One region of the Methylocystis rosea genome, then DNA from elsewhere that is predicted to be linked to it. Evidence: riboswitches for the same ligand, from Rfam matches in the RefSeq annotation. Region 1 holds a riboswitch; the other holds the start of a gene.
What was found. A riboswitch is a leader RNA that binds a small molecule or an ion and turns the genes downstream of it on or off. The one in region 1 is predicted to bind cobalamin.
Positions count from the first base shown of each region.

Region 2: another riboswitch for cobalamin. It lies ahead of EHO51_RS03305 (CbtB domain-containing protein); the one in region 1 lies ahead of EHO51_RS14380 (TonB-dependent receptor plug domain-containing protein).

Region 1 is NZ_CP034086.1:2,966,076-2,970,951, forward strand. It holds gene EHO51_RS14375 (DUF7676 family protein) at 1-155, opposite strand, end outside; gene EHO51_RS14380 (TonB-dependent receptor plug domain-containing protein) at 180-2,258, opposite strand; cobalamin riboswitch at 2,369-2,573, opposite strand; gene EHO51_RS14385 (M20/M25/M40 family metallo-hydrolase) at 2,619-4,007, opposite strand; gene fumC (class II fumarate hydratase) at 4,233-4,876, opposite strand, start outside.
Region 2 is NZ_CP034086.1:713,277-718,152, reverse strand. It holds gene EHO51_RS03320 (DMT family transporter) at 1-207, opposite strand, end outside; gene EHO51_RS03315 (sterol desaturase family protein) at 204-1,247, opposite strand; gene cobO (cob(I)yrinic acid a,c-diamide adenosyltransferase) at 1,415-2,047, opposite strand; cobalamin riboswitch at 2,096-2,292, shown strand; gene EHO51_RS03305 (CbtB domain-containing protein) at 2,344-2,529, shown strand; gene EHO51_RS03300 (CbtA family protein) at 2,542-3,204, shown strand; gene cobW (cobalamin biosynthesis protein CobW) at 3,201-4,232, shown strand; gene cobN (cobaltochelatase subunit CobN) at 4,239-4,876, shown strand, end outside.

The sequences.
Region 1 (4,876 bases):
ATCGGCCCGAAGACGATCTCGCGCCAGTGATGTTCGAACAGGTCGCGAAACAGTTCTTCAAGACTCGCCGTATCTAGCGGCAGCGAGAAGACGTCGAGCGCCGCGCCGTCGGGCTCGACGACGCGCCTTGGCATTATGTCTGTAGTGGCTTCCATATCGATCTCCCTGCCGTTCATTCGTCACCAGGCGTATTTCACGCCGCCATAGAAGGCGCGCGCCGTCGTCGAATAATTGTAGACTTCCTCGTAGAGCGCATTGCCGACATTCTCGATGCGCCCATGCAGCGTCAGCGAGTCTGTCAGCTTGTAATTCGCGAAGAGATCGAGGCGCACATAGGGCGCGAGCATCACGCGCTTATTGAAGATGAAATCCAAATCATGCGCGGCGCCGACGATATTGGCGCGCGCCTCGAGTTCGAGACCCGGCGCGCCGGTATAGATGACCGACCACATGCCCTTGTGGCGCGGACGGCGCAAAAGCGTGCGTCCAGCGTAGATGCTGCCCTCGTCATCATCGAGATTTCGCGCGGCGAGAAAGGTGTAGCTTCCGCGCAACAGCAGAGCGCCGGGCACGAGAGCAGCTTCGCCCGAAAATTCGACGCCGCGCGTATCCGCGCGCCCGACGTTGAAATAGCAGCCGAAGATCTGGGTCGACGCGCAACTCTCTGCCTTTCCGAATTGAACAAGATTTTCGTAGCGATTGGCAAAGACCGAGACGGAGGCCGTCGCGACGCCGCCAAAAAAACTCTGATCGACGCCCGCGTCGAAGCCGAGCACGCGTTCGGGCGCGAGCGACGGATCGCCGTACTGGCTGAACCGCTGATAGAGCGAAGCGGTTTTTGCGCCGGTCGCCGCGGAGCCGCGCAGCCGCATGCCGATCTCATCGATGCGGAAATTCGCCATCGTCCGCCAGGTGAGAAACGTTTGGTTCTTGCTCACCGCATCGGCGCGGCCCCCATAGGAAATATCGAGGCGATCGAAGAGCGTGAATTGATGCTGCGCATAGCCGGACCATGTCGTCTGGACGGCGCGCGTCGGCGCGTAATCATCGACGATCCAGGCTTCGCGCGAATTCTGCGCCGTCTCGGTTTCGACGCGCGCGCCAAGCGTCGCGAGACCGAGCGACCCCAGCGCGATGTCGCTTTGATATTCGACGCCCCTGCGCCCGCCGAGATAGCCGAAGCGGCAGTTCTGCGATGTGAAAGTCAGCATGTCGAAACAGGCTTGTGTCATCCAGGCGTCGCGATTGCCGCGATTTGCGTAGAGCGTCAGCCGGTTGCGCAGAATCTTGTCGAACATATCGGCGCCGAGCCGCACATAGCCCTGCATGAAGGTCGCATGCTGATGATTGAAAGGATCGAAGACGCTGAAAGGACTGAAGGCGTAGGGATTGTCGTAACGAATAGCGCTGTCGTAGCCCGCAAGGCCCGCCTCGATCCGCGCATCTTCGGTGAGTTCATAGCCGATGCGCCCGGTGACGCCGACATTGTTCGTCGGATCATTGGCGGGCAGCGGCGGCAGCGGCGTCGTCTGATCGCCGATGAAGATCGGACGTTGCTGACGATAGCCGTAGCGCGGGAAGCCATCGGCGTGCAGGCCGGAGATCGACAGCGCGTAGGACCCCCGACCGTCGGCGCCGGAGATCGACGCGCGCGACGACGACGTTCCATAGGAGCCGCCCTCCGACATGAGCCAGCCTTGCGGCGCGCCCTTGCCGCGACGCGTAATGATATTGATCACGCCGCCCATCGCGTCCGAGCCATAGAGCGCCGATTGCGGACCACGCAGCACTTCGATTCGCTCGATGTCGGTTGGAATGAGCTGGCCGAAATCGACCGAACCGTCCGTGCTCGTCGGATCGCCAATGCGAATGCCGTCGATCAGCACCAATGTCTGACCGGGCGTCGAGCCGCGCAAAGCGACAGAGGTCTGTGTTCCAGGCCCGCCATTCGAGTAGACGTCAAGTCCCGGCACGCCGCGCAAAACGTCATTGAAGCCGAGCGATCCGCGCTTCTGGATATCACGCGCATGAATGACGCTGACCGAGGCGCCAGTGCTCGATGCCGGCTGCTCGACGCGCGTCGGCGTGACGACGGTTTGATCTTCAACGTCGGCGGCGGGCGAGCCTGGCTGCGCCGGACTTAACGGGCCGACCTCGATGACAGGCAGGGATTGCTGGGCGGAAGCGACGGAGGCGGAGAGGGATAAAGACAACAGAAATGCGCCGCGCAAGGCGGGGCTCTGAATGTGGATATGCATGCGCGTAGACTCGCAGCGAGACGTGGGCCGTCACTGCGAAGGTCTTTGCCCACACGCCGACAAGGCGAGAGGCATCGGCCGCATCGGTGCACCCCGCCCGACGCTTTCGCGCGTGACCACGAAGCGACGGCAGGTCTCCTGGCTCGCGGGTTGTCGCCTCGGACCGCCTTCCCAGAGCCTTATGGCTCCAGTGGCTTAGTGGTCGTCGGCTCGCCGCTTACAGTTGCGGGGGCAGCCGCGGAATTGCGCACGAAGCTGCGCGCTCACCGCATTCCCTTTTTGATCCCGTTAGGAACCGTCTGCCGCGAAATAGAGTGCCGATCGCACGTCAAGTCAAGAGCTTTGCCGTAGCCGATCGCTTTACGCCGCCGCGAGCGCGTGCAACACCCGCGCCCAGGAGCGCGTTCCCTTGTGAAACGACGCGTAGGAATATTTCTCGTTCGGCGAATGAATGCGGTCATCGTCATGCGCGAAGCCGATCATCAGCGAATCCATATTGAGGTCGCGCTTGAAGGCGCCGACGATCGGGATCGAGCCGCCGCAGCCGGCGAGCACCGCTTCCTTCTCCCATTCTTCCGCAAGCGCGCGGCGCGCGCGATTGAGCGCCTCCGAGCCGAAGGGAAGTTGCAAAGCGTTCGACGCGCCATGTGAAATGAATTCGGCCTTGGCGTCGGTTGGCAGACGCTCGCGCACAAAACTACGGAAGCTTTCCAGGATTGCTTTGGCGTCCTGCTTGCCGACGAGGCGGAAGGAAAATTTCGCCGACGCCTGCGCCGGCAGCACCGTCTTCGATCCTGCGCCTGTGTAGCCGCCGATGATTCCATTCACGTCGCAGGTCGGGCGCGCCCAGATCTGCTCGATGATGCCGCGGCCGGTTTCGCCGCCAACGCGCGAGAGGCCGATCTCCGAGAGCCATTTGGCCTCATCGAAGTCGATGGCGCGCCATTGCTCGGCGATGTCTTCGGGAATCTCCGGCACGCTGGCGTAGAAGCCCGGCAGCGTCACCTTGCCCTCGATGTCATGCAGATCGGCGATGATTTTCGCCAGCACATGAATCGGATTCAGCACCGGCCCGCCGAACATGCCGGAATGCAGATCATGGCTCGGCCCTTTGATGATCACCTCTTCGAGCGCGAGCCCGCGCAGCATCACCGTGATCGCCGGCGTCGACGCGTTCCACATGCTGGTGTCGCAAACGAGCGCGAGATCGGGCGCCGAGAGTTCGTCCTTATGCGCGGCGAGAAAGCCTGGAAGCGAGGGCGACCCCGTCTCCTCTTCGCCCTCGAACAGAAAAGTGACGTTGCAGGGCAGACCGCCATTCGCCTCGAAAGCGCGGCACGCCTCAACGAACGTCATCAACTGGCCTTTGTCGTCGGAGGCGCCGCGAGCGACGATGTCCTTGCCGTCCTTGCCCTCGGTCAGCCGCGGCGCGAAGGGCTCGGTTTCCCACAGTTCCAAGGGATCCGGCGGCTGCACGTCATAATGGCCGTAGAACAGCACATGCGGCGCATCCTTGCGCTTCGCCTTGGCGTGGCCGACGACGATCGGATGGCCGGGGGTCTCGCGCACTTGCGCTTCGTAACCAAGGCCGTTGAGCTGATCCTTGAGCCAGTTCGCCGCGCGCAGGCATTGCGCGCTATAGGCCGGATCGGTCGAAACGGAGGGAATGCGCAGAAGATCGAACAGGCGTTCTCTCGAAGCGTCGAGATTAGCGTCTATCGTATTGAGGACGGCTTCGATCGCGGCCATGAATCGGCTCCTCGGTGAGAAGCCGAAACTAATGCGGATGCATGGCGAGGGGAAGGCGCGGCGCGTGTTTCACCTCCCCCTTGAGGGGGGAGGTCGCGCTGCGCAGCAGCGCGGGTGGGGGTGACATTAAGAGACGAGAGATAGAAAGACGATCACCCCACCCCGGCGCTTCGCGCCGACCCTCCCCATCAAGGGGAGGGTGTTTACGCAAGCTACTCTGGTTGCTCACGCGCTCGGCGCGAGCATATTCTCCGGCCGCACGATTTCGTCGAATTCGACTTCCGTCACCTTGCCGGACGCGAGCGCTTCTTCCTTCAGGCTCGTGCCGTTTTTGTGCGCCGCGCGGGCGATCTTCGAGGCCGCGTCATAGCCGATCTTCGGCGCGAGCGCGGTGACGAGCATCAGCGAGCGATCGAGGAAGCGCTTAATGTTGGCCTCATCCGCTTCAATGCCGTCGACGCAGCGTGCGACGAAACTGTTGATGCCGTCGGCCAGCAGGATCGTCGATTCGAGCAGCGCGAAGCCGACGACCGGCTTCAGCACATTGAGTTCGAGATGGCCCTGCGAGGCGGCGAAGGTGATCGTCGAATTGTTTCCGAAAACGCGCGTGCACACCATGGTCAGCGATTCGACCTGGGTCGGATTGACCTTGCCCGGCATGATCGACGAGCCGGGCTCGTTCTCGGGAAGCCTCAGTTCCCCGAGGCCGGCGCGCGGCCCAGAGCCGAGCAGGCGAATGTCGCTCGCGATCTTGTAGAGGCCCGACGCCAGCGCATTGAGCGCGCCATGCGCGAAGACGATCGCATCGTGCGTGGCGAGCGCTTCGAATTTGTTGGGCGCCGAAACAAAAGGCAGTCCGGTCTGCTCGG
Region 2 (4,876 bases), 1.4 Mb from region 1:
AGGCAAATCGCCCTTTTTCAGCGGAGAGTCACTGTAACGGCGTTCATAGAGCGCCAGCGGCGCGAGCGCGGCGCAGGACAGTAGAAAACGGACGCCGACGAAGGTGATCGGCCCCATAAGCTCGCCGGCGTTTTTTTGCGCGATAAAGGCCGTCCCCCAGATAAACGCCGCAAGCACAAGCAACAGATCGGCGCGAACGCGGCTCATAATATGCCTGTGCTCTTGAGCCTTTGACGGCGCTGCTCCAGTCGCTCAGTCCCTGCATTCCATGCCTCGGCGGACGCGCGCCAGAGCGCGAGGGCGGCTCTATAAATCGGGGTCGCCAATAATCCGAAGGACGAATGCGGGTCCGCGGCGTCTTCCTCGACCCCGTATTTAAGGCGCGGGTTCTTGGTCGAGGGCATCTCGAGCGATCCGAACATCCAGTCCCAAACGGCGAGAACGCTGCCGAAGTTGCGATTGAAGTGCTGAGGATCTGTCGAATGATGAATCTGGTGGTGCGCGGGGCTTAGGACGACGTGTCCCAAAATCCCGCGAAACGGAATCCAGAACTGCGAATGTTGAAGATGCCCGATCGTCCAAAGGAAGAAGATGAAAAGGATGTTCTTCCCGTCGACCGTGAAGGATTCAGTGGTTCGCCCAAAGACCCACGCCAATACGCCTGACGCGCCGCCAATGAACATCGCGAGCATGTAGCCGAAAAAGATGTTGTCGATCGGATGATTGCGAAAATTCGTCACCGGGGTCAGCACCTCGGCGGTGTGATGTACCTTGTGGAACTCCCACAAAAACGGGATCCGATGCTTGAGATAGTGATCGACCCAATAGCCGATCTCATAGGCCAAAAAGAGCACGGCGGTAGAGAAGAGCCTTATCGAAAGGTCACAGCAAGAGGTCGGCGCAAAAGCGCCAAATGAACTGCGCAGCGCGGCGCTCACGGCGGTCGCAACGCCGTTCGTCGATAGAACGAGCGCGCCCACCACGACCGGCATGAGAACGACGCTCAGGACGAAGAGCTTGACGTCCGCGGCAAAAGATTTGGATAGCAGGAGTCTCTTGTCGAAGATCGCCCGCGCGATGGCCCGCAGGTTGACGCGCCCCCGGCGCATCTTGCGCTGATAGGCCAGCGCGCCAACGGCGATGAGAAACGTCGTCGCCAGCGAATAGACCGAAAAAATCGATCCCGCCGAAAACAGCTCGTTGGAGATCTTCGCAGCGGAAAAGCGGAGCGCGTCGTAAACGTCCATCGAGCTTTCGGGTCCAGATGATGTTGAGAGTCCAGCCAGGACTGACGCTGCTCGCGTCGCTGGCGCGCGTCCCTGTCCGCCACGGAACTGCCTGCCCGCAAAGCGTATTCTCTACGCGAGCCGCTGCCAAGAGCGATAGGCCGGCGGGCTTCAGAACAGGTTTCAGGTTAGAATTCGATTCCCTCCTGCGCTTTGACGCCGGCGCCGAAATGATGCTTGACCAGGGTCATCTCGGTGACGAGATCGGCGGCGGCGATGAGCTCCGGCTTGGCGTTGCGTCCGGTCACGACGACATTGAGGTCGTCGCGCCGCGCGGCGAGCGCATCGAGCACCTCGTCCAGCGGCAAATGCTCGTAGCGCAGCGAAATGTTCAATTCGTCGAGCACCAGCAGGCGAATGTGGGGGTCGTCCATCAGTTCGCACGCCTTCTCCCAGGCGCGCCGCGCCGCCGCCTCGTCGCGCGCGCGGTCCTGCGTCTCCCAGGTGAAGCCCTCGCCGAGCGTATGCCAGGCGACTTGACCGAACTCTTGACCGAACTCTTGGCCGAGCTTTTCGAGCATGTTGCGCTCGCCGGTGCGCCACTGGCCCTTGCCGAACTGAACGACGCCGATCTTCCAGCCATGGCCGAGCGCGCGCAGCGCCAGCCCGAAGGCCGCCGTCGACTTTCCCTTGCCGGCGCCGGTGTGGACCATCAGCAGGCCTTTGCGGGCGACCGTCTTGCCGGCGACCTCGGCGTCCTGAACCGCCTTGCGCTTCTCCATCTTGAGACGATGGCGGCGCGCCTCGTCGTCTTCGTTCATCTCGGTCACAGGCGCTCCTCGGCCGGTTTGACGGAAGCATGAGCCGCGCATATGACTAGTCGGGACGGTCCTTCGCAAGAAGTGAAAAGGGAACGCGGCGCGGGCATTAGGTCCCGTATCCGCGGCTGCCCCCGCAACTGTAGCCGGCAAGGTCCGCGCCATCTGCCACTGAGCGAGATGCTTGGGAAGGCGGCGCGGTCCGACGACCCGGGAGCCAGGAGACCTGCCGTCAGGGCGATCAATTTGGATCGCCGCGCGCATCGCATCGCCGCCGGTGGGGCGGCAGGGAGACCGATATGAACGCCAAATCATCCGCCAACGCCGCCGCCCTCCCCGCTTCGAGACTCGAGACGCTGAAGGCCGCCGTTGTTGCGCTCACTCTCGGCTTCGGGCTCGTTTGGCTTGCGGGCTTCGCCTATCCAGAAAGCGTCCATGACGCGGCGCATGACACGCGCCACGCGCTCTCCTTCCCCTGTCACTAGGCGCCAACGCGCTTGATCGCGCGCGTTTTGACGACCGGCCTGATCGCCGGCCTTGTCGCCGGGCTTGCGGTCGCGGCCCTGCAGCACTTCACCACGACGCCGCTGATCCTCGCCGCAGAGGTCTATGAGGCGGCGCAGCATGCGCATGACGGCGCCGACGCGGGCGCAGCGCTTTCCGGCCTGAGCCGCACGGCGGCGACGAGCGCCGCAACGATCGCCGTCTCGATCGGCTACGCGCTCATACTGCTCGCCGCGATGCTTCTCTCCGGCGACGCCATCGCGCCGCGCCGCGCCGCGCTGTGGGGCGCCTGCGCCTTCGCGGCGACGGGACTCGCGACGAGTCTCGGCCTCGCCCCGCAGCTTCCCGGCATGGCGGAAACCGAACTCGCCGCGCGCCAGATCTGGTGGCTTGCGACCGCGCTGTCGACCGGCGCCGGACTCTTCGCCCTGTTGCGGCTTGACTCGACCGCGGCGAAGATCGCCGGCGTCGCGCTGATCGCCCTGCCGCATTTCTTCGCGCCGCAGCCCGCGACGCCCGAGAGCACGGCGCCGGCGGAGCTCGCCGCGCGCTTCGCGGCCGCCTCGCTCGCCGTTCAGGCGATCAGCTGGGCGCTTGCCGGCGCGCTCGCCGGTCTCGTCTGGCGACTCCAGTCGCGCCAACAGGAATCCTCATGAGCGCCAAAATCCCTGCAACGATTGTCACCGGCTTCCTTGGCGCGGGGAAGACGACGCTCATTCGCCATGTGCTCGAGAACGCCAAGGATCGGCGCCTGGCGCTCGTCATCAATGAATTCGGAGACGTCGGCGTCGACGGCGAAATACTGCGCGCCTGCGGCGTCGAAAACTGCCCGGAAGAGAACATCGTCGAACTCGCCAACGGCTGTCTGTGCTGCACCGTCGCCGACGATTTCATCCCGGCGATCGAAGCGCTGCTCGCGCATGAAAAGCGTCCCGATCACATCATCATCGAAACCTCGGGATTGGCGCTGCCCAAACCGCTGGTCAAGGCGTTCGACTGGCCGGCGATCCGCTCGAAGCTGACGGTCGATGGCGTCATCGCCGTCATCGACGGCAAGGCCGTGGCGGAGGGCCGTTTCGCCGACGATCTCGATGCGATCGCCAAGGAGCGCGAAGACACGCAGACGATCGACCACGACAATCCGCTTGAAGAAGTGTTTGAAGATCAGCTCGCCTGCGCCGATCTCATCATCCTCAACAAGACCGATCTGCTGGGCGCCGACGAAGAACGCGACGTCGCAAACCGCTTGGCGCTCGGCGCCCGGAAAGCGGCGAAGATCGTGCGCGCCAGCGGAGGGCGCGTCGATCCGCTCGTGCTGCTCGGCCTTTCGGCGGCGGCGGAGGATGATCTCGCGACCCGTCCGTCGCATCATGACGCCGAGCCGGAACATGACCATGACGACTTCGACAGTTTCGTCGTGTCGCTCTCTGCGGTCGCCGATCCGGCCGCGCTGATCGCGCGACTCGCCGAAGCGGCGCGCGCGCATGACGTGCTGCGCATCAAGGGATTCGTCGAAGTCGTCGGCAAGCCGATGCGCCTGCTCGTGCAAGGCGTCGGCGCGCGCATCGAACATCATTTCGATCGGGCGTGGAGACCCGATGAGCAGCGCATGAGTCGCGTCGTGATCATTGGCGAGAAAGGCCTCAATCGCGACGCGGTGATCGCGACGCTGGCGCAGCCGTGATACGCCATGCATCTTCTCCCGCGCGATCTCCATAATCTCGACGACGCCGGCGGCGCGGTCGATCTCGGTCAATCTCCCGCGGAGATCGTGTTTCTGTCCTTCTCTGATTCAGAGCTGCGTTTGCTGGCGCGGCTTTATGAGCAAAGCGGCGCGACTCTCCCGAGCTTTCGCTGCGCGTCGCTCGCGCAATTGAAGCACCCCTACTCCGTCGATCTCTATCTCGACACTGTGGCGCGACATGGGCGGCTGATCATCGTGCGGCTGCTCGGCGGCAAAGACTATTGGCCCTATGGCGTCGAGCAGCTCGAGGCGCTTGCGCGCGCAAAGGGAATCGCCCTCGCGATCGTTCCCGGCGATGCGCACGACGACGCGCGCCTGAAGCAGGCGTCGACGCTCGGCGCGGAGACGCTCAATCAAATTTGGCGGTTCTTTCAGGACGGCGGTCCTGACAATCTGCGTTCCTTTCTCGGTTACGCCGCGACGATCGCCGGCCATCCGGCGCAGTGGCGGGAAAGCGTTCCCGTCGCTAACGCCGGACAATTCGAGACCGCATGCCGCGCCGGCGGCGAATTGCGCGCGACGATCGTCTTCTATCGCGCCATGTTCCTCGCCGACGACGTCGCGCCGATCATCGCGCTCGCCGA